3 regions of the Nocardioides massiliensis genome follow, and region 2 is predicted to be linked to each of the others. Evidence: riboswitches for the same ligand, from Rfam matches in the RefSeq annotation. Region 2 holds a riboswitch; each other region holds the start of a gene.

The links. A riboswitch is a leader RNA that binds a small molecule or an ion and turns the genes downstream of it on or off. The one in region 2 is predicted to bind thiamine pyrophosphate.
Positions count from the first base shown of each region.
Region 1: another riboswitch for thiamine pyrophosphate. It lies ahead of thiE (thiamine phosphate synthase); the one in region 2 lies ahead of J2S59_RS03420 (thiamine ABC transporter substrate-binding protein).
Region 3: another riboswitch for thiamine pyrophosphate. It lies ahead of thiM (hydroxyethylthiazole kinase); the one in region 2 lies ahead of J2S59_RS03420 (thiamine ABC transporter substrate-binding protein).

Region 1 is NZ_JAUSQM010000001.1:3,913,385-3,920,957, reverse strand. Features, by position in the region: gene J2S59_RS19320 (hypothetical protein) at 1-81, shown strand, start outside; partial or broken gene J2S59_RS19315 (IS1380 family transposase) at 586-1,662, shown strand; one part of gene J2S59_RS19310 (IS3 family transposase) at 1,716-1,989, shown strand; AL1L pseudoknot at 1,985-2,119, shown strand; one part of gene J2S59_RS19310 (IS3 family transposase) at 1,989-2,995, shown strand; gene J2S59_RS19305 (helix-turn-helix domain-containing protein) at 3,608-4,201, shown strand; gene J2S59_RS20420 (HEPN domain-containing protein) at 4,314-4,655, shown strand; partial or broken gene J2S59_RS20415 (antitoxin VbhA family protein) at 4,683-4,895, opposite strand; TPP riboswitch at 5,431-5,540, shown strand; gene thiE (thiamine phosphate synthase) at 5,536-6,147, shown strand; gene thiO (glycine oxidase ThiO) at 6,144-7,259, shown strand; gene thiS (sulfur carrier protein ThiS) at 7,256-7,444, shown strand; gene J2S59_RS19280 (thiazole synthase) at 7,450-7,573, shown strand, end outside.
Region 2 is NZ_JAUSQM010000001.1:660,968-668,540, forward strand. Features, by position in the region: gene J2S59_RS03405 (phosphatase PAP2 family protein) at 1-111, opposite strand, end outside; gene J2S59_RS03410 (ABC transporter ATP-binding protein) at 122-1,153, opposite strand; gene J2S59_RS03415 (ABC transporter permease) at 1,150-2,787, opposite strand; gene J2S59_RS03420 (thiamine ABC transporter substrate-binding protein) at 2,832-3,914, opposite strand; TPP riboswitch at 3,935-4,043, opposite strand; gene J2S59_RS03425 (GNAT family N-acetyltransferase) at 4,184-4,648, shown strand; gene J2S59_RS03430 (MBL fold metallo-hydrolase) at 4,649-5,704, opposite strand; gene J2S59_RS03435 (SDR family oxidoreductase) at 5,728-6,531, opposite strand; gene J2S59_RS03440 (NADH:flavin oxidoreductase) at 6,551-7,573, opposite strand, start outside.
Region 3 is NZ_JAUSQM010000001.1:2,110,009-2,117,581, reverse strand. Features, by position in the region: gene J2S59_RS10500 (transposase) at 1-539, shown strand, start outside; gene J2S59_RS10495 (TetR/AcrR family transcriptional regulator) at 673-1,266, opposite strand; gene J2S59_RS10490 (hypothetical protein) at 1,353-1,529, shown strand; gene J2S59_RS10485 (endonuclease/exonuclease/phosphatase family protein) at 1,568-2,560, shown strand; gene J2S59_RS10480 (SDR family NAD(P)-dependent oxidoreductase) at 2,564-4,084, opposite strand; gene J2S59_RS10475 (patatin-like phospholipase family protein) at 4,131-4,976, opposite strand; TPP riboswitch at 5,002-5,098, shown strand; gene thiM (hydroxyethylthiazole kinase) at 5,090-5,959, shown strand; gene thiE (thiamine phosphate synthase) at 5,956-6,636, shown strand; gene thiD (bifunctional hydroxymethylpyrimidine kinase/phosphomethylpyrimidine kinase) at 6,633-7,496, shown strand; gene J2S59_RS10455 (lipid-transfer protein) at 7,493-7,573, opposite strand, start outside.

The sequences.
Region 1 (7,573 bases), 3.3 Mb from region 2:
AGACAGCAGGGCCTGATCGCTCAAGTCGAGCACGGTTCGGCGCTCGTCACGGTGATCGGCACTGATCCGCAGAGCTGGTAGCAAAGACCAAGCCGGGAGTGCGCAGGCGAGTCTTCGCGGCGGTATGCCGCAGCCGAACGGTCAAGCTATGAACTAGTGATCTCCGGCGGGTGAGCAGCGAGCTTCTCCTTGAAGTCCAGGAGGTGGACGCCCCTGATGACGATTGGCTCGCCGGCGCCAAACCAGCCGAGAAGAGTCGCCTTGGCCGAGTGTTCGGCCGTAGCAACGCCGCGTCGCCACCCGGACTGAGCTTCGCGATCGTCTCTGTGCGACGCCACTCGGCAGGGATGCGGGCGTCGGGATCATTTGGATCCCCGTGCCCCATGATCATTCGCGGGTCAGGATTCGTCGGGTGAACCGGTTGCTCCTTGATCATGTCGACGGATCTCTGCAGGCCGGCCTGAGCCCTGATCCACCGGCTGCGGTGGGGTCTGTGAGCGTGGCGTAGAACGAGGTGCCCTCCTGAGCAGGGAAGATGTCGATTGCGACGTCGTCACCCAACCGCTCACGAGAGGCACCTCGTAAGTGAAACCTTCTCACACGATCCGACCTGTGTTCGATGACCCGAATCTGGTGTCGGCCGCAGGTCTGGTACCGGCGCTGCGGCTGGCCGGATCTGCCGGCTTCTACGACCTCCTCGAGGGCCTGACGGTGGCCTCGCCCAACGCCTCGGCGAAGACCGCCGCGGTCGTCGGCGGGATGCTCGCCGGTGCGGACTCCATCGATGACCTCGACCTGCTGCGCCACGGCGGGATGGATCGGTTGTTCGCCGGGGTTCGGGCGCCCTCGACGCTGGGCACGTTCCTGCGTTCCTTCACCCACGGCCATGTCCAGCAGCTCGACAAGATCGGCGGCGGACTGCTGTCCGGGCTTGCCGCGCGGGTGCCTGGACTGCTGGCCGGTGGCGGCGCGGAGGGGATCGCGTTCCTCGATGTCGATGACACCGTGCGTGAGGTCCACGGCTATGCCAAGCAGGGGGCCGCGTTCGGCTACACCGGCGCCAGGGGGCTGAACGTCCAGCTCGCCACGATCTCGACTCCGACCGCTGCGCCGGTGATCGCGCGTGCCCGGCTCCGTAAGGGCAACACTGCCTCCGCCACGGGTTGCGGCCGGTTGCTGGCACAGGCGATCACCACCGCCCGGGCTGCTGGCGTGACCGGGCGGATCTTGGCTCGCGCGGACTCGGCCTACTACGGCTGGGCGTTCGTCGGGACCGCGCTGCGCCACCAAGCCTGGTTCTCGGTCACCGCCCGGATGACCCCGTCGGTGACCGCGGCGATCGCCAGCATCGACCCGGGCGAGTGGACCGCGATCGCCTACCCGAACGCGGTCTTCGACGAGGTCGAGCAACGCTGGGTCAGCGACGCCGAGGTCGCTGAAGTGCCGTTCACTGCGTTCACCGGCCGACGCAAGGCCGAGCACGTGTCGTGTCGTCTGGTCGTGCGCCGCGTCAAGCGAGTCCAGCCACTGGCATCTGACGGCAGCGAACAGGGCGAGCTGTTCGCCACCTACCGCCACCACGCCTTCATCACCAACAGCACCCTGTCCACGATCGAGGCCGATCAGCGTCACCGCGACCACGCCCTGGTCGAGCAGGTCATCTGAAGCGCCCCAGGTTTGATGCCGCATCCTTTTGAGTTCGAGAGGATGGCAGCATGCCGAAGAAGATCGATCCCGCGGTCAAGGAGCGGTGCGTGCGGCAGGTGCTGGAGCACTTGCCGGAGTACCCGTCGCTGACCGCGGCCGCCGAGTCCGTTGCCCGACGCGAGGGGCTGGGCAAGGAGACCGTCCGCCGGTGGGTCGTCCAGGCTCAGGTCGACGGCGGGCAGCGCCAGGGCGCGACCAGCGAGGAGCTGGCTGAGATCAAGGAGCTGAAGGCCAAGGTCCGCCGGCTCGAGGAGGACAACGAGATCCTCCGACGGGCCTCAATTTTCTTCGCGGGGGAACTCGACCCCCGCAACCGCTGATCGTCGCGTTCATCGACGAGATGCGCACCGAAGGCCACGCGGTCGAGTCGATCTGTCGGGTCCTGCGTGAGCAGGGCTGCCAGATCGCCGCGCGGACCTACCGCGACTGGGCACGCACCAACCGACCCGTTGCCGCCCGCACGGTCACCGACGCCAGCGTCACCAACCTGGTCCGTGACCTGGCCTGGACGGTCGACCACGAGGGCGTACGGCGGATGACCCCGGAGGGTTTGTACGGGCGTCGCAAGATGACCGCGCTCGTCCAGCGCACCAGCCCCGACGCGTCGCCCGGCGCGGTGGACCGGGCGATGAGATCCCTGTCCCTGCAAGGGATCCGACGCTCCAAGGGCATCCGGACCACCATCCCTGCCAAGGACGGCAAACGGGCCGGCGACCTCCTTGATCGGGACTTCACCGCCCCCGCACCGAACCGGACCTGGGTCATGGACTTCACCTACGTCCGCACCTGGGCGGGGTTCGTCTATGTCGCGTTCATCCTCGACGTGTTCGCTCAGAAGATCGTTGCTTGGAACGTCGCACCGACCAAGGCCGTCGAGCTGGTCGACGTCCCGCTGCGGATGGCACTGTGGCAACGCGACCGCGAAGGCCACCCTGTGGTGCCCGGTGAGCTCATTGGTCACGCCGACGCCGGGTCGCAATACACATCGATCGCGTTCACTGAGCACCTCGCCGAGGAAGGGATCCGGCCCTCGATCGGGTCTGTTGCCGATGCCTACGACAACGCCCTGATGGAGTGCGTGATCGGGCTGTACAAGACCGAGTGCGTCCGCACAACGGTCTTCCACGCCGGCCCCTACCGGAGCATCGGAGACGTCGAGTACGCCACCGCTGGATGGGTCGATTGGTACAACAACCGACGCCTGCATGGCTCTCTTGGGATGATGACCCCAGTGGAGTTCGAGCAAGCCCACTACGCGGCCCTCAACCGAGAGCCGCAACCCGTATAGGAGCGGCGGAGAACCTGGGGCGCTTCAAGAAACTCGTCCAGGCCTTGCGCCCCCTGCAGGACATCACGATCAGCCTGGCCGGCCAGACCATCGACGCCCGGCCCCAGATCCCCGCAGACGTTCAAGAACTCCTCGACCGTGTGGCCCACTAAATCTGTGCAACTCAGGATCGAAAAGTCATCGGAAACGTTCGGCAGGCGTTCCAAGGTGTTCCGATAGACTTGGGGCCGTCCATTGGAGAACCTCCAGATCAACCCGAGGTTTCCCGAAGGGATCCGAAGTTTGAGGTAGCGGGATCAGGCCTCCGATCTTGTCCAGAGGTCGCAGGTTCAAATCCTGCCCCCGCTACGAAGAAAGTCCAGGTCAGCCTATGGTTGACCTGGTCTTTTGCTTTGGGGGCGAGATGCGATCGCATCGTTTACCCATCACATCGACGGGCGCGGAGCGTCGCCCAGCGGGGCCGCAGCGCCGTTGGTTCCGGTCATTTTCGGGCTCGCTCGGCCATGAAGGTGAACTTCGCGTTCGTCCGGGACGATGAGTGAGGTCCCGGCGGGCGGCAGAGTGAAGAAGGTAGCCTTGACGCTACCTATAACCGGGAGATATATTCCAGTTATGCGTAGCGATGGGCCAGCGCTGATGCCGGTGTTTCGATCGCGGCATCAGGCCGAGCTGTTGATGTGGGTGCTGCTGCATCCTGAGCAGGAGTACGGCGTGACCGAGATGGCCGCGCGGCTTGGGGTGCCGCTCTCCACCCTGCACCGCGAGGTGATCCGTCTCGATGAGGCCGGCCTCCTCCGGAGCCGCACCCAGGGGCGGAACCGGCTGATTCGCGCCAACGTCGACCACCCGGCGGCGAAGGCACTGGCCCAACTCCTGGAGATCACCTTCGGTCCTCGGGCCGTGATTGCCGAGGAGTTCGCGATCAAGGGAGCCGAGCAGGTTGTGATCTTCGGCTCCTGGGCTGCCCGGTACGACGGTCAGGCAGGTCCGCCACCGCACGACATCGACGTGCTCGTCGTGGGCAAGGTCGACCGCGCCGACCTCTACGACGCGGCTGACCGTGCGAACGCCCGGCTGGGGATCGAGGTCAATCCGGTCGTGCGCACGGCGAAGCAGTGGGCTGATCCTGAGGACGCACTCGTCGCCCAGGTCAAGGAGTCCGCGCACGTCACCGTCCTCGACTCGCGTGAGCCGGTGAACCCCTGATGGCCCGCTGGACGCGCGGCGAGTCCGACGTCGAAGCGCTGCTCGAGGCGGGCGAACTGCAGAAGCTGACTGGGCCGCTGCCAACGGCGAGCGGCTCCTTGAGAAGGCGACGGTGACTCTGACGACAGCGCGGTCAGCCGTCGACTCCGACCCTGACTCCGCTCTCGTCCTGGCCTACGACGCCGCGCGTCAGGCATTGACCGCCCTGCTCGCTCATCAAGGGCTGCGGCCGACGACGAAGGGTGGGCACTACGCCGTCGAGCGCGCTGCTCGAGCGCAGTTCGGTCCTGGCTTCCGGCAGTTCGGCGCGCTCCGTCGTCGGCGCAACGAGCTCGAGTATCCCGAGCGCCCGAGTGACGACGCCACGCAGGATGAGGCTGCGGAAGCCGTCGATAACGCGGAAGCGATCATCACCGCGTCGCAAGGCATTCTCGATCAGCTCGGCTTGTTCTGACCAGACCAGGCGATAGCGAGCCCGCACCCGCCCGCCCAGTTGCCGTTCGTCGATCTCGCCGCGCACGAATGCTTCCTGGTCGGCGCGGGTGGCGTCGCTGCTGCGGGAGCCCTCCAACTCGGATGACCGCCGAGCATCCTCGACGGACCGCCTGCACCGCTCGATATCGATCGAGTGGTCGCTGTCGAGCGCGAGCGAGTGTGCGAGGTTCCACGCGAACTCGGGATCGTTCAGCGTCACGTGCGCAAAGAGCACCGCGTCGCTCGGGCTCGCGGCGAGGGTCGCCACCACCTCGTCGCGATATTCGGGCCACGCTTTGCTGGCGGCCTTGTGCAGCCGCGCCGCCGATGTCGAAGACGGCCACTTGCGGAACACCGAGAGCCGGGCCTCCAGCGCCTGGGCGGGTCGGTGGGCCTCGAGCAGGCCGCACCAAGTAGTCCGCGGCCTTGCGGGACTGGTGGCCGCGGTCGAATTCCATCGCTTGCTTCGCCCAGTCGATGGCCAGATCGATCTCGCCGATCTCCTCGAACGCCTCCGCCGTGTCCTGGAGCCATGCCGCGACCTCCGGTTCTTGGCATGGGTGCGGATGATCGCCTCCGGTGGCACGATCCAGGTCCGGCGATCATCGTCATCGGCGACGTTGCTGGGCTCTGACCTGCTCGGCCCACTGGTTGTCCTCACCGCGGGTCGGCCTGGTTGTCAAGCAAAAGGCAGGGACGGCTATGCCGTCCGGCTGACCTCCTTCCGAGAGAGCTTGCACGGCTGCTACGGTCGTTGCATTCCACACGGGAGCCCGAGGCATCGGGCTGAGATGGGGCTGGAGCCGCTCCGACCGTCGAACCTGATCCGGGTAATGCCGGCGAAGGAAGTGAGGAGCGACGTGCTACCCCGCATTCACTGCATCACCGACTTGCCGTCGTACGACAACGGAGCGCTCAGCCTGCTAGAGGCGGTCGTCCGTGAGGGCGTCGACGCCGTCCAGGTGCGTGCGAAGTCGGTGTCCGACCGCGAGGTGGTGGCGTTCACCCGCGCCCTCGTGGACCGCCTTGCCGGTACCCCGGCGGCGGTGATCGTGAACGACCGCGTCGACATCGCACTCGTTGCCGGAGCGCAAGGCGTCCATCTCGGCCGTGATGACCTCGCGGTCGCCGAGGCCAGACGCCTGGCACCGGAGGGCTTCCTCGTCGGCGGCACCTGCCGGAACGCAGACCAGGCCCGTGAGGCGAAGGCGCAGGGCGCCGACTACGTCGGTGTGGGGCCTGTTTACCCCACGACCACGAAGAGTGGTCTCCCCGACCCGATCGGGTTGGACGTGCTGCGTGATGCGGCTCGAGTCCTGCCGGCGATCGCGATCTCTGGCATCAACGCCGAGCGCGCACCCGAGGTGATGGCGGCCGGGGCGTACGGGATCGCGGTGGCCTCGGCCATCTGCCGATCCCCTCAGCCCGGACTGTCCGCGAGGGAACTCGTCGGCGCCGTCGCGGTCGCATGAGGGTAGCGGTGGTCGGGGCCGGCATCGTCGGCCTGGCTTGCGCGGAGGAGCTGGTCCGCGCGGGGCACGATGTCCGGGTGTTCGACCCCGATCCGGGCGCCGGCGCGACCCGGGCGGCGGCCGGGATGCTCGCGCCCGCCGGCGAGGCGTGGCACGGGGAGACGGAGTTGCTCAGGCTCGGCGTCGCCTCGGCGCGCCTGTGGCCGTCGTACGCCGCGCGCCTGCACGCCGCCGCCGGTCTCGACGTCGACCTTCGCACCGCGGGCACGCTGCTGGCGGGGCAGGACCACGACGACCTGCTGCACGTCCGTCGCACGCTGGCTGTGCTCGAGGCCGAGGGCGTCGCCTTCCGCGAGCTCGACCGGCGCGAGGCCCGCGCCGAGGAGCCGACGCTGTCGCGGGTCGCCGGCGCGGCCCTCCTTCCCGAGGACCACCACGTCAACCCGCGCCTGGTCGCGGAGGCCCTCCTGCGCCTCGTGGGCGCCCACCTGGTTCGGGCCCGGGCGGAGGTGACGCCGTCGGGCGTGGCCACCGCCGACGGCCGGAGCTTCCCCTCCGACGCGGTCGTGGTCGCCACTGGTGCCGAGGCGCGCGAGCTGGTCCCGGCCGTCCGTCCTGTCAGGGGGGAGACGATCCGGCTGCGCGCCGCCGACCCGCCCACGCGCGTGCTCCGGGCCCGGGTCCACGGCGAGAAGGTCTACGTGGTGCCGCGCGCCGGCGGAGAGGTAGTCGTCGGCGCGAGCGAGGAGGAGCACGACACCGTGCCGGTCGCGAGCCTCGGCACGATCGTGCGCCTGCTGCACGCCGCCCGCACGCTCGTTCCCGGGCTGGAGACAGCGGGCGTCGTCGACATCACCGCCCGGAACCGCCCCGGCACGCCGGACAACGGGCCGTTGCTGGGGACCGTCGACAGCCCGGGACCCTTCCGTCTGGTCCTGGCGGTCGGCCACTACCGCGGCGGCGTCCTGCTGGCACCGCTGAGCGCCCAGATCGTCCGGATCCTGGTCGAGAACGGCAACGCCATGGGCGTGGCGCGGCCCTTCGCGCCGGGCCGGTTCGACGCGTACCAGCTCGTCAACAGCCCTGCGGTCAGAAGGGTCTTCTCCTCATGAGAATCAACCTCAACGGTGAGCCGCGCTCCGTGGAGCCGGGTTCCACCCTGCGGGACCTGGTCCCCGCGGAACGCGGCGTGGCGATTGCCCTCAACGGCGTCGTCGTCCCCGCGGGGTCGTGGCAGAGCACGCCGGTGTCGGAGAACGACGCGGTCGAGGTCGTCACCGCGCACCAGGGCGGGTGAGCCGCATGCGGATCGCAGGGGTCGACCTCTCCAGCCGGCTGTGGATCGGGACCGGCGGGCTGACGAACATCCAGGCCGTGTCCGAGGTCGTCGACGCCGCCGCCCCGGGCCTGGTCACGGTGTCGATCC
Region 2 (7,573 bases):
GAACCCTTCAGGGTCCCGCAGCGGCTGCCCCAGGCTCGCCCCCACCACGACGGCCAGGCCCCCGGTGAGAACGGCGATGCCGATCAGGAGTCCGTACGCGCGCCGTGTCACCCGGGGGATTCTAGGGTGTTGCCGGCTCCGGGAGGACAGCGAGCCGGTCCCGGTCGACGGCGAGTCGCACCCGGGCGCCCGGGGCAGCGGCGTACCCGCGTCCCGCGACCGCGTCGATCTCCCCGATGCCGTCGACGTCGGCCCGCACCCGCACCACCTCGGGCGACGCCCGGACCGTGAGCACCGTGCCGTGCAGTGGACCGTCGGGATCGATGCGCAGGGCGGAGCGCCGCACCGCCACCGGACGGCGTACGTCGGACCCGGTCGAGCCGAGCTCGTGGTGGACGGTCGCCGCCGCCTCGTGGTCCAGCACGGTCGCGTAGCCGAGGAAGAGCGCGACCTCCGGGTCGGCCGGGTGGCGCCACACGTCGGCGGGTGCCCCGTGCTGGACGACCCGGCCCGCGCGCATCACCGCCAGCCGGTCGGCGACGGTGAACGCCTCCTCGTGGTCGTGGGTGACCCACACCGCGGTGGTGCCTGCGGCGACCAGGATCCGGCGCAGCTCGGCGGCCAGGCTCTCGCGCAGGCTGCGGTCGAGGGCGGAGAGCGGCTCGTCGAGCAGCAGCAGCCGCGGCTCGGTCGCGAGCGCCCGGGCGAGCGCGACGCGCTGGCGCTCCCCGCCCGACAGGGTGGCCGGGGCGCGGTCGCCGTATCCCTCGAGCCCGACGAGCGTGAGCAGCTCGGCCACGCGGTCCCGGATCTCGCGCCGGGGCCGCCGGCGCAGGCGCAGCGCGTAGCCGACGTTGGCGGCGACGTCGCGGTGGTCGAACAACTGGCCGTCCTGGAACATCAGCGCGCAGCCGCGACGGTGGGTCGCGACGCCGGCGACATCCTCCCCCGCGAGCAGGATCCGTCCCTGCGCGACCGGCTCGAGGCCGGCGACGGCGCGCAGCATCGTGGACTTGCCGCACCCCGACGGCCCGAGCACCGCGAGCACCTCCCCGCGCGGCAGGGCGAGGTCGACGTCGGCCACCGCGTCGACCGGGGGTCCACCATCGGTTGCGGGGAACCGGACCCGCAGGTCCTCGATCTGGAGCATCATCCGATCCATCCTCCGCTTCGCCGCGATCGTTGCAGGAGCTCGACGAGCGCCATCACGGCGACCGTCAGGGTGCCGAGGACGACGGCGGCCGCCATCGCCATCGCGGCGTTGTCGAGGCCCGGTCGCGAGATCAGCTGGAAGATCACCACCGGCAGGGTGGGCCGGTCGGCCCGGGAGAGGAAGCTGGTCGCCCCGAACTCCCCCAGCGAGACGGCGAAGGCGAAGCCCACGGCGGCCAGCAGCGGACGCCAGACCAGCGCGAGATCGACGTCGCGGATCACCCGCAGCGGCCCGGCCCCCAGGGTCGCGGCGACCTGGCGCTGCCGGTCGTCGATGGACGACAGCACCGGCGACAGCACGCGGACGACCAGCGGCAGCGCGACCATGGCCTGGGCGATCGGCACGAGCAGCGCGGAGCTGCGCAGGTCCAACGGTGGTCGATCGAGGGTGATGAGGAAGCCGAAGCCCAGCGTCACCGCGGAGACCCCGAGCGGGAGCATGAACGCCCCGTCGACCCAGGAGACCACGCGCCGGGCGACCCCGCCCGGCGGAGCGGGACGGGTCGTCACGAGCGCGACGAGCAGGCCCAGCACGATCGCGATCACGGTCGCGTCGACCGCGATCCGCAGCGAGTTCTCGATCGCGTCGGTGACCGGCACCCGCAGCGCGTTCGACCCACCGTCCTGGGGACCGGCGGCCAGCGCCCGGTAGTGGTCGAGACCCCACCCGTCGGAGGTGCGCAGGGAGCGTCCGATCAGCGTGGCGACCGGCGTCACGACGAGCGCGACGACCCCGGTGAGCACCAGCAACGCCGGGACGTCCCGGCGCCGCGGGCGCCTGCGGGGTCGGCGTACGCGGGCAAGTCCGACCTCACCGGCGCGGGCACGGTGGGCCAGCAGGAGGAGACCGACCACCGCGAGGATCTGCAGCAGTGACAGCGCTGCCGCAGCCTGCAGGTCGAGGAAGCTCGTGGTGAGCAGGTAGATCTCGGTCTCGACGGTCGAGTAGCGCAGGCCGCCCAGGGTGAGCACGACGCCGAACGCGGTAGCGCAGAAGAGGAAGACCACGCTCGCCGCCGAGACGATCGCCGGGCGCAGCGCCGGCAGCGTGACCGTCCACCACACCTGCGACGGTCGCGCGCCGAGGGCGGCGGCGGCCTCCTCCCGGCGCGGGTCGAGGCCCTCCCACTGCGCCCCGACGGTGCGCACGACGACGGCGATGTTGAAGAACACCAGCGCCAGCACGATCGCCGCCGGCGTGCCCTCGAGTCCGAGGCCGCCGAGCAGTCCCGCCGACGCGAACAGCTGCCGGAAGGCGACCCCGACGACCACGGTGGGCAGCACGAACGGCACGACGACCACCGCCCGGAGCAGCCGCACGCCCGGGAACCGCAGCCGGGACAGGGCGTACGCCGCCGGCACCCCGAGCAGCACGGCAAGCACCGTCGCCGCCCCCGCGCTGAAGAGGGTGAACCCCAGCACCCGGTGCACCCGCGGGCGGGTCAGCACCTGTAGGACACCACCGGGGTCGAACGCGCCGTCGACGACGAACCCGCGCGCGAGCATGCCGCCGACGGGCAGCACGAAGAACACCGCCAGCACGGCCAGCGGGAGTCCGGCCGCCGCGAGACGCACGACCGGCAGGGTAGTGCGCCTCGGGCGACGCGGCGCGAGGGGCATCAGCGGGTGACGACCTCGCCCCACTGCTGCAGCCAGGTGTCGCGGTTCTCGGCGATCAGGGCCGGGTCGAGGTCGTAGGGGTCCTCCGCGACCCCGGCGAAGCGCGCCCACTCCTCGGGCAGCTCGACCTCCTCGCTGACGGGGAAGACATACATGTTCTCCGCCAGCGACGCCTGGAACTCCTCCCCCACGAGGAAGTCGACCAAGGCCTGCGCGCCCTCGGGGTTCGCCGCACCCTCGATCACACCGGCGTACTCCACCTGACGGAAGCAGGTGTCGAGCAGCGCGCTGGTGGTCGGCTCGTCGCCACCCTCGGGGACGGTGAACGGCGGGGATGACGCGTAGCTGAGCACGATCGGCCGGTCGCCGTCACCGCCGCCGGCGGTGAAGTCGACGGTGTAGGCGTCGGTCCATCCGGAGGTGAGCTTCGTGCCGTTGTCCATCAACCGCTCCCAGTAGTCCTGCCAGCCGTCCTCGCCGTACTCCGCGATCGTGGCGAGCAGGAAGGCCAGGCCCGGCGAGGACGTCGCCGCACCGGGGGTGACGAAGAGCCCCTCGTACGCCGGCTTCGTCAGGTCCTCGAGGGTGGCCGGGGGCGCGACGTCGTTGTCGGCGAACCAGGTGTCGTCGATGTTGACGCACACGTCGCCCTGGTCGATCGGGGTGAGTCGTGCTGCCGCGTCCGCGTCGTCGAGGACGTAGCGCTCCGCGCCCTGCGGGAGGGTCTCGGGGGTGTGCTCGGCGAGGATCTGCTCGTCGACGACGCGGCTCGCGAAGGTGTTGTCGATGCCGAAGACAGCGTCGCCGAGCGGCGAGTTCTTCGTCAGCACCAGCCGGTTGGTCAGCTCGCCGGCGTCGCCGGCGGCCTGGACGTCGACGGTGTAGCCGTGCTGGTCGGTGAACGCCGCCAGCACCTCGTCGGGCACGTTGAAGGAGCTGTGGGTGACGAGGACGACGGTGTCCGTCTCCTCCGCCGCCTGGTCGTCGCCGCCCCCGGTCGAGCAGGCCGCCAGCAGAGTCGCTGTGGCCGCCGCCGTGAGGGCGAGAAGGTGCTTGCGGGTTGGTCGTTCGGTCGCACGCATGCGTGGTCTCCCTTGGGTGGGAGGGGTTGAGCTCGACTCCCTACGACGGTGCTAACCGCGTCAGGTTCGAGGGTCTGCGGCCTGTTCCGCACTCTCAGCGCCCTGGATGGCGCTCCCCTGTCGTTCGCCGACCACGATAGTCCGCGCGCGGACGCGCGAGCAGCCGGGCCCACGGGTCGAACGGGATACGTCTCGCACGTCGATCGTCGGGATCAGCGTGTCTCACGTATCCCGTCGTGCAGTGGCGATGGTGTGACACGCTGCGCGGCGTGAACGTCCGCACCGCCGCCTTCGCCGACCTCGACCCGCTGACGGCGTACGCGATCTGGCGGTTGCGAGTCGACGTCTTCGTCGTCGAGCAGGAGTGCGCGTACCCGGAGCTCGACGGGCGTGACGCGGAGCCGACGACGCAGCATTGGTGGGTGCCGGGCGACGCCGACGGTGAGGCGCCGGTGGCGGCGTACCTGCGCGTGCTCGCCACTCCCGACCCGCACGAGGCGCGCATCGGTCGCGTCGTCACTGCCCCGGCTCACCGGGGACGCGGGTTGGCCGCGACGCTGATGCGCGACACCCTCGGTGCGCTGCGGGAGACGGGCGTGCGTTCGGTCGTGCTGGACGCGCAGTCCCACCTCTCCGACTGGTACGCCGCCCTGGGGTTCGACATCGTGGGACCCGAGTTCCTCGAGGACGGCATCCCGCACGTCCCGATGCGCCAGGAGCTCGCGGCCCCCTGATCAGTCCGGCAGGGTGAAGCTGAGCGTCTCGCCGTCGTCGGTGCGCCGCAGGTCGCCGCGCAGGGCGAGCAGCTCCAGGTGGGCGAGGGTCTCCATGCTGGCAAGCGCGCCGTTGAAGACGTCGAGCTCGGAGAAGTGCCGCCCGCGCTTGGTCCAGGTGAGCTCACCGGCCACGTCGTACGCCGTGCGCGCACCGCCGGCGACCGCGTCGCGCGACTGCACCAGCCGTTCCTCGTGGAAGGCCAAGAGCTCCTCGACGCGCTGGTGCGAGCTCATCCCCACGGGGCCGTGAGCGGGCAGGAGCGTCAGGTCGGGCATCGCGCGGACCTTCTGCAGCGACGCCATGAAGTCGCGCAGCGGCTGCGGGGCGTAGACGGGCTCGAACCCGACCGACGGCGTGATGGTGGGCAGCACGTGGTCACCGGAGAACAGCACCCCGGCGGTCTCGTCGGCGAACACGAAATGGCCCTGGGTGTGGCCCGGCGTGGAGACCGCGCGCAGCGCCCGGTCGGGCAGCTCGATGTCGTGGTCGGCCTCGAGCCACACGTCGGGGTAGCCCCACAGGTCGAGGTCGGGACCGTCCTCGTCGCCGAACTTCGCCCACTCCTCGGCGATGCTCCGCGCGCCGGCGCGCACCAGTTGGTCCAGCGTCGGGTCGCGGTCGAGCGTGGCGTCGTGCATGAGGTCGAGCGTCGGCTTGTCCCCGATGCCGAGGCTGACCTCGGCGCCGAACTCCTTGCCGATCACCGCGGCCTGGGTGTAGTGGTCGCGGTGCACGTGGGTGACCAGGAACCGGCGGATGTCACGGACGCTGAAGCCGATCGAGGCGAGCGAGGACTCCAGCAGCGTGCGGGCCTCCTCGATCGCCCACCCGCCGTCGACCAGCGTGAGCCCCTCGTCGGAGGCGAGCACGTAGACGTTGACCGCGCGCAGGCCGTCCATCGGCAGCGGCAGCGGGATCCGGTGGACGCCCGGTGCCACCTCGTAGGCGCCGGGCTCGGTCCACTCCCCCGAGCCGGTCGACTGGTAGCCGGTGGTCGCCGCTTCGTTGCTCATGCCAACTACTCTCCCAGGCCCGGTCAGGCGTCGGGCGTCAGGTCCGGCAGACCGAGATCGAGGTTCGGCACTTGCAACCCGCCGTCGACCTCCAGGATCTTGCCGGTGAGGTACGCCCCCGCGGGCGAGCTGAGGTAGAGCACCGCCGCGGCGATCTCCTCGGGCCGGCCCACCCGGCCGAGCGGGGTGCTGGACTCCATCTGCCCCATGATCTTCTCGTCCGAGGCGACGTACTCGAGCGCGGACGTCAGCACCGAGCCCACTCCGACCGCGTTGACCCGTACCAGCGGTGCGAGGTCGGTGGCGGCGAGCTTCGTGTAGTGGCTCAGCGCGGCCTTGGCCGTGCCGTAGGCGAGGTAGCCGCGACCGGCGACCCGGCCGATCACCGAGGAGATGTTGACGACCGATCCACCGCCGTCCTTCAGCAGGTGGGGTACGGCGGCGCGGGTGAGCGCGTGCGCGGTGTTGACGTTGAAGTGGAACGCGTCAGCGAGGTAGGCGGGGTCGGTGTCCATCAAGGCGTTCGGGATGCTGCCCCCGACGTTGTTGACGATGATGTCGAGGCGACCGAAGGCCTCGACCGCGGCGTCGGCGAGCCCCGCCGCGGCGTCGAGGTCGCTGAGGTCGGCCGGGACGACGTGGGCCCGGCGTCCGGTCGCGCGCACCTGTTCGGCGACCTTCTCCAGCTGGTTGGCATGCCGGGCGCTGATGACCACGTCGGCACCGGCCTCGGCGAGCGCCACGGCGGTGGCCGCACCGATGCCGCGGCCGGCGCCGGTGACCACCGCGACGCGATCGTCGACACGGAAGGAGTCCAGGATTCCCATCGGCGGAATGTAACAGGTTCTAGTTTGCGGCGAGGGGGATCCGCGGACCCGTCGCGGGGTGCTCCGAGAGCCAGCAGTGGGTGTAGGAGTAGATCGACGGCATGCACCGGTTGCAGTGGATGCAGGCACTCTGGGCGGTCTCGCCCTCCTGCATCCGCCGCAGCAGGTCCGGTTCGCGCAGCAGCGCGCGCGCCATGCCGACGAACGCGAAGCCCTCCTCCATCGCCAGGTCCATCGACGCACGCGTCGAGATGCCCCCGAGCAGGATGAGCGGCATCTCGAGCGCCGTACGGAACTCCCGCGCCTGCGGCAGGAGGTAGGCGTCCTCGTAGGGGTAGGACTTCATGAACTTCGCGCCGACGTACTTCATCCCCACGCGCACCAGCGGCGGCATCACCCGGCGGAACTCCTCGACCGGCGCCTCGCCGCGGAAGAGGTACATCGGGTTCAGCAGCGAGCTGCCCGCGGTCAGCTGCAGGGCATCGAGGTTCCCGTCGGCCTCGAGCATCCGCGCGACCTCGACGCTCTCGGGGAGGTTGAAGCCACCGGGCGCGCCGTCCTTCATGCCGTACTTCGCGATGAGCGCGACCTCATCGCCGACCTCGTCGCGCACAGCCCGGGCGACCTGCCGGGCGAGCCGCGCGCGGTTCTCCAGGCTGCCGCCCCACCGGTCAGTGCGCCGGTTGAGCACCGGGGACAGGAAGCTGGAGACCAGGTAGTTGTGGCCGAAGTGCAGCTCGAGACAGTCGAGGCCAGCGCGGACACCCAGGCGGGCGGCGGCGACGAAGTCCTTGGTCACCCGCGTCAGGTCGCGCTCGGTCGCCGAGCGGATGAACTGCATCGACAGCGGGCTCGGCATGCGCGATGCCGCGATGGCGTGCGCACCGTTGGAGCGGCCGTTGCCCACGGGCCCGGCGTGGCCGAGCTGACCGGAGACCAGCGCCCCGGCGGCGTGGACGGCATCGGTGAGCCGGACCAGGCCGGGCAGCGCCTCCTCGCGCAGGTGGATCGCGGCACGGTCGGTGCGCCCCTCGGGCGAGAC
Region 3 (7,573 bases), 1.4 Mb from region 2:
AGGGCGCTGGTGGCGGATCGGTGCAGGGCTATAACGCCCAGATCGCGGTCAGTGACGACCACTTCATCGCTGGGATCCACGTGTCTCAAGAGGCCAACGACACCGGCTGCTTCACCCCGACGCTGAACGAGGTCACTGCCCAAGTTCGGGCGTTGGACAAGCAGATCGATCTGGTGCTGGCCGACGCCGGCTACTTCACCGACGACAACCTCACCACCACCGGACCCGAACGGTTGATCGCACCGGGCAAGAGCCGCGATCTCCACGCCGATGCCGCTCGTCGACCAGCCACCGGCCCGCGGTCAGAGGAGGTCTCGGTCAAAGACGCAATGCGTCACCGGCTGCGACAACCCCAGAACGTTGAACGCTACAAACGTCGCAGCGCCACCGTCGAACCCGTCATCGCCCACCTCAAAGAACAAGTCGGCCTACGTCGCTTCGCTCAACGCGGCCTCGCCGCCGTGACCGCCGAACTCCACCTCGCAGCCGCAGTCGTCAACCTCACCCGCCTCCACCGAGCACAAGCAGCCACCGGCTGACCCCGCAGGGGCAGGCCCAGGCGCCGCCCCCGCAAACAGGTGACAGCGCGACGCCACCACGCGGGCCCGCACGGGCTCACTCAATTCGCGACAGCCACCACGTGACTGGGATCCTCGAGCAGGGCGCATCCGGCTACGCGGTGACGAGTGCGGCGAGCTGTGCGGCGGTGCGATCGACCCACTGCGCGTCCGGAGCCCCGCGGCGCAGCGAGCCCGCCAGGTAGGCGCCGAGGACGAGGTCGAGCAGCAGGTCGGGGTCGAGGTCGGCCCGCAGGTCGCCTGCGGCGATGTCGGCTTCGACCAGCTCACGCACGGGCGCGAGACCGCTCTCCAGCGACGCACGCAGAGCCGTCGCGAACTCCGGGTCGCTCCCCGTGAGGACGGCGGCCACGCCACCCGGCCCGACGCCGGACGCCAGCACCTCCCCCGTACGCCGCAGGACCCACGCGAGGTGGTCGCGCACGGATCCCGGTTCGGGTGGCGCGCCGGCGGCGGTGACGGGGTGGAGGACCGCGGCGAGCAGCTCAGCGCGGTCGCGATAGCGCCGGTAGATCGTCGTGCGCGCGACGCCGGTCCGCGCGGCGACGGCGGCGACGTTGACCGCTCCGGGTCCCTGCTCCCGCAAGAGCGCCAGCGCCGCCTCGCGGATCACCTCGTCGGTGCGAGGTTGGCGCGGCCGTCCCCGCGGACCAGGACCCTCGGCGGCGGGGTCGGCAGCGTCACTCATGCGGGGAATTCTTCCGCACTTCTTTTCGCTACACTAGGTGTATCGGAAAGAATGCGACCCGGCGCCGCCGGAGAACGGAGCTCCTCATGGAATTCCTGCCCTACCTGATCTTCATGGTGGTGGTGGCTCTCGCCGTCGCCATCACGACCTTCGGCATCACCACCTGGGTGTACGTCCAGGGCAACAAGGACGAGGACGACACGAAGTCCCCGACGGCCACGCGCACCGACCGGGAGATGGCCACCTCGGGCGCTCGCCGCTGACCTATCCGGTGGGGCACTGACCCGCTACCCTCCCCAGGGTGCGTCCCTCCCGCCCGTTCTCCCTGTCCTTGCCTGGGCGCGAACGCGGGGGCTCCGTACGCGCCACCTCGGTCACGAGGCTCGCACTCGTCACCGTCGTGGCCGTGCTCGTGGCGACAACCGGTGCACAGCCGGTCGCTGCCGGTCAGGAGGATCGGCAGGAGGCACTCCGACCGGCGGCCCTGGAGCATGACCGGCCCCTGGGCACTCCGCGCCCGCGCGAGCTTCACGTCATGTCGCTCAACGTCCTCTACGAGTCGACGTTCTTCAACTTCAAGCCTTCCTGGTCGGCCCGCAGACCCGCGCTACGCGGCGTGCTCAAGCGCGCGCGGCCGCACCTGATCGGAACCCAGGAAGCCACCGAGCGGCAGGTCGACCACATCAGCAGCGACCTCGGCAAGCACTACCGACAGGTGGTCCGCACGCCCGCCGGCACCTCGTGGGCACTCGCGATCTTCTACGACAAGCGACGTCTCCGCCCCCTCGAGTCGGGCCTCATTGCGCTGCCGTCGCGACGCATGCTGTTTGGCGCCTGCTGCCGTCGAGCGGCTCTGTGGACCCGCTTCGTCGACAAGAAGACCGGTCACCGCTTCGTGCATGTCAACACTCATCTCGAAGCCTTCTCTGCGGACGCTCGCGCCGAATCGGCTCGGATCCTGCGCCAACGGGTCGAACGCATCGCCCGTCGAAAGCCGATCGTGCTCACCGGCGACTTCAACGAGCCGGCACGCGCAGGGAGGCCCGTCTACGTCCACCTCGTGCGTTCTCGATGGGTACGCGACAGCTGGCGGGCTGCTCGGGTCCGCACCAACCGAGTCGGCACATACCACAACTACCGCGGCCTCAAGCAGAACGGCAGCCGGATCGACTGGATCCTGACGTCGCCACAGATCCGGGTACGCCGAGCCGCGATCAACATCAGTAGCCGGGACGGGTTGTTCCCCAGCGACCACTTCCCCGTGCAGGCGTTGATCCGCCTTCCCCGCCGCTGAGGCTCACCAGGGGCTGGGCTCGTAGTCCTTCACGAAGCAGCCGTAGAGGTCCTCGCCGGCCTCACCACGCACGATCGGGTCGTAGACCCGCGCCGCACCGTCGACGAGGTCGAGCGGCGCGTGCCATCCCTCGGCGGCGATGCGCAGCTTCTCGTGGTGCGGGCGCTCGTCGGTGATCCAACCAGTGTCGACGGCGGTCATGAGGATCTTGTCGGTCTCGAACATCTCCCCCGCGCTGGTGCGCGTGAGCATGTTGAGCGCCGCCTTCGCCATGTTGGTGTGGGGGTGCCCTGCGCCCTTGTAGCGTCGCGAGAACTGGCCCTCCATGGCCGACACGTTGACGACGTACGCCCGACGGGCGCCGGCGTCCACCGCAGCCCGCATCGCCGGCCGCAGCCGGGACACCAGCAGGAACGGGGCGATCGAGTTGCACAGCTGCACCTCGAGGAGCTCCAGCGGGTCGACCTCGTCGACGGTCTGGGTCCAGGAGTTCGTCATCTGCACGTCGGGCAGCAGTCCACCCGCATCGACAGCGGTGCCGGCGAGATGCGCCTCCATGCTCGCACTGCCGGCCTTGAGCGCGAGCGCCGTCAGGCTGGCCGCGCTGTGCGCCGCCATTGCAGCCTCGGGCGACTCCCCCTCGTGATGGGCGACCGACACCTCCTGCAGGGCGCCGGCGATCGCAGCCGGGTGCGCCTCGGAGATCTTGTCGAAGCTGACCATCTCCGGCAGCGCACGGTCGGCCGGCAGCGGCGCCGACTCCCCCTCGATCAGCGGCGCATAGGCGCCGGGGCTGCGGCGTACGGTCTGGCAGGCGTTGTTGATGAGGATGTCCAGCGGCCCGGCGGCAGCCACGTCCTCGGCCAGCGAGATCACCTGCGTGGGGTCGCGCAGGTCGATGCCGACGATCTTCAGTCGGTGCAGCCACTCGTCGGAGTCCTCGGCTGCTGCGAACCGGCGTACGGCGTCCTTCGGGAACCGCGTGGTGATGGTGAGGTGTGCGCCGTCGCGCAGCAGGAGCAGCGCGATGTACATCCCGATCTTCGCGCGCCCACCCGTGAGCAGCGCCCGCTTGCCGGTGAGGTCGGTGCGCTGCCTGCGTTTGGCGTGCGACATCGCCGCGCAGTTGGGGCACAGCCAGTGGTAGAAGGCGTCGACCAGCGTGAAGTCCTGCTTGCAGATGTAGCAGCCGCGCGCAGTGATCAGCTCACCGGCGAAGGCACCCTCGGCGTTCGACACCAGCGGGATCCCCGCCGTCTCGTCGTCGATCCGCAACGGCGAGCCGGTCGCGGTCTTCTCGATGATCCGCTGGTCGTGCGACTGCCGCTCCATCCGGATCTCGGCCCGGCGCGACTTCTTGATCAGCTTGTACATGTGCGACGCGGCCCGCTTCATCGTGCGGACGTCGTCGTGGTCCGGGTGCAGCTGGGCGATCTCGCGCAGCACCTTCAGCGCGACCGCCATCTCGTCGGGATCGATGCCCGCCGGTGCAGCGTTCGCAGCGGTGTCCTCCGGCGTGCTCACGGGGATAGATCGTAGGCGGCGCGGGCCGCCCGGCCGGCACCCGGGTTCAGTCGCTCCACAGCGCGCGCACGCGCTCGGCCACGTCGGCCGCCTGCGCCCGCCCGGCTTCGGCACTGATGCTGCGACGCGCCGGGTCCAGCACGTTGCGCCCGATCGCCGCGCGCGAGCGCGCGTCGGGCCGCACCACCTCGTGGCGTACGCCGGCCAGCTGCTCGCTCGCCCGACGCATCGGACCGATCGCCCGGTCGACGGGGGCGAGGACGAGCACCCGCTCACAGTCGCGGGCGAGATCGGCATTGACGTAGGACCGGGCGCCGCCGTCAACGTGGTCGCGGCCCTCGAGCGGCACGGGCGGGTAGACGCCCGGGACCGCACAGCTCGCCGCGACCGCCTCGAGGAGGCTCACCCCGCTCGCGGCGTCCAGTCCGCGCAGTTCGCCCGTGGCGACGTCGACGGCGGTGGCGACCAGCGGCTCGGCCGGCCACTCCAGGGAGGGAAGGCGCTCGCGGATCGCGGCGTACCGCTCCTCCAGCGTCGGCGTCCTGCCCGCCCGCGTCTGCGCCACGGCGTACGCGCCCAACGCACGGCACATGCGCCGGCTGTCACCGCGCCCGCGCAAGAAGGCGACCGCGTAGCGCGCCAGCACCGACGGGCTGATCGAGGCGACCTGCTCGCCCGGCTTCGCGACGTACGGCGAGGCTTGGTAGGCGTACAGCTCCTCGACCGGGGTCCCCGACCGCAGCTGCGCACCCACGACCGAGCCGGCCGACGTGCCGACGACCATCTCGGCCGTGCGCACGTCGACACCCGCCTCCGCGAGCCCCGCCACCAGTCCGGTCATCCAGGCGATGCCGGTGATGCCGCCACCACCGAGCACGAGTCCGCGAGTCATGGAGCCAGACGGTAGCGTGGACCACGACCGTGACACGGGGTGCCCGCGCGCAGCGGGCTGAGAGCACACCCGTCGAACCTGATCTAGTTCGTACTAGCGAAGGGATGTCGCGCATGCCGCGCACCGTGAACGACCCCACCCCTCAGACCGCCGCGCTGGTCGACGCCCTGGAGCGCGTCCGCACCCGCGCACCACTCGTCCAGTGTGTGACCAATGCAGTGGTCATGCAGTTCACCGCCAACGCGCTGCTCGCACTCGGCGCGTCGCCCGCGATGGTCGATATCCCCGACGAGGCCGGAGCGTTCGCCTCCGGCGCCGACGCGCTCCTGGTCAACCTCGGCACCCCGTACGCCGAACAGCGCGACGCCGCGGGTGAGGCGGTCGAGGCCGCCTGCGCCGCCGGTGTCCCCTGGGTCCTCGATCCCGTCGCCGTGGGCATGTTGCCGGTGCGGACGCCGCTCGCCGTCCGCCTCGTCGCGGCGCGGCCGACGGTGGTCCGTGGCAACGCGTCGGAGGTCGTTGCGTTGGCCGCCACGGCCGGGCTGAGCGACCCTGCGGCCGGCGGCCGCGGGACCGACGCGACGCTCTCGGTCGACGAGGCGCTCCGGGCTGCGGGTGCACTGGCCGGTCACACCCACGGCGTCGTCGCCGTCTCGGGTCCCGTCGACGCCGTCACCGACGGGGACCGCGTCGTCCGCATCGACAACGGCAACAGCCTGCTCACCCGCGTCACCGGTGGCGGGTGCGCACTCGGCGCCTGCGTGGCCGCCTTCCTCGGCGCCACCCGCGCTGACCAGCTCGACCCGCTCGTGGCCACGGTGGCCGCCGTGACCGCTTACGGGGTCGCTGCCGAGGTCGCAGCTGAGGTGGCGACGGGACCGGGCAGCTTCGCCGTGGCACTCATCGACGCCCTCCACCACCTCGACGCGACCCAGCTGACCGATCGCGCCTCGGTCGTCCTGGCGACTGCGAGCGCCCGGTGAGGCGGCCACCACTCGACCTCTCGGTCTATCTCGTGGCCGACCTCGGCGTGCTCGATCGGCTCGGGCGCGACGCCGTGGATGTCGTCACCGCAGCGGTGGACGCCGCCGAGACCGACAGCGCGGTGAGTGTCGTGCAGCTGCGAGCCAAGGAACGTGGCGCGCGCGACCAGGTCACGCTGGCGTGTGCGCTTGCAGCCGCCCTCCCCGCAGGCGTGCCGTTGATCGTCAACGACCGCGTCGATGTCGCGCTCGCGGCACGAGCCCGCGGCGCAGGCGTCGCCGGCGTTCACCTCGGCCAGAACGACCTCGACCCGACCGACGCCCGACTCCTCCTGGGCCCGGACGCCGTGCTGGGACTGAGCACCTCGACCGCTGCGCAGGTCCGTGCCGCCTGCGCCGCAGGGGTCGTCGACTACCTGGGACTCGGCGCCTTCCGCTCCACGTCGACCAAACCGGACGCACCGGCGCCGCTGGGCCTCCAAGGCCTCAGCGAGCTGGTCGCCCACAGCACGCTGCCGACCGTCGCGATCGGCGGCCTCGACGCCCCGGACGCGTCGGCAGTGCGGGGGGCTGGCGCCGACGGGATCGCCGTGGTGTCGGCGGTGTGCGCCGCGGCGTCGCCGGCCGCCGCGGCAGGTCGGCTCCGCGCCGCCTGGGGCGGGGAGGAGAGCCGATGAACGCCGTCCCGCGGGTTCTCAGCGTCGCCGGCACGGACCCGACCGGTGGCGCAGGCATCCAGGCCGACCTGAAGGCGATCGCCGCGCTGGGTGGGTATGGCATGGCGGTGGTGACCGCGCTGGTCGCCCAGAACACCATGGGCATCCGCGCGGTCCACGCCCCACCGGTCGAGTTCCTTCGCCGCCAGCTCGACGGGGTGTGTGACGACGTCGAGGTCGACGCCGTGAAGCTCGGCATGCTCTTCGACACCGCGATCGTGGAGACCGTCGCCGACTGGCTCGGCCGTGTCCGTCCCCCGGCCCTGGTGGTCGACCCGGTGATGGTCGCGACCAGCGGCGACCGCCTGTTGCTGCCCGAGGCCGAAGCTGCGCTCATGCGACTTCTGGGCGAGGTCGAGAGCGACGTCCTCGTCACCCCGAACCTCCCCGAGCTCGCCGTGCTCGCCTCGGCAGCCCCGGCACGCACCGAGTCGGACCTGAGTGACCAGGCACGGGTCGTGGCATCGGCCTACGGCGTCCGGGTGTTGGCCAAGGGCGGTCATCTCGACGCCGACCATTCCGACGACGTGCTCGTCGCTCCCGACGGCACCACGACCGCCATTCCGGGACGCCGGGTGGCCACACGACACACCCACGGGACGGGCTGCTCCTTGTCCGCCGCCGTGGCGACCGCGCGGGTGCGCCATGGCAGCTGGGAGCCAGCCGTGCGAGAGGCCAAGGCGTGGCTCACGGAGAGCCTGCAGGCCGCGGGCACCCTCCACGTCGGGCGCGGCCGCGGGCCGATCTCCCATTTCGCGGGGTTGTGGTCACGGGCGGGGACCTACGCCCCTCCGCCCGTGACCGGACGGCCCATCGACTAGGCCGACAGCACCACGCCGCTGGTCGGCACGCCCGTGCCGGCGGTGACGACCACGTTGTCGACCTGACCGGGCTGGTT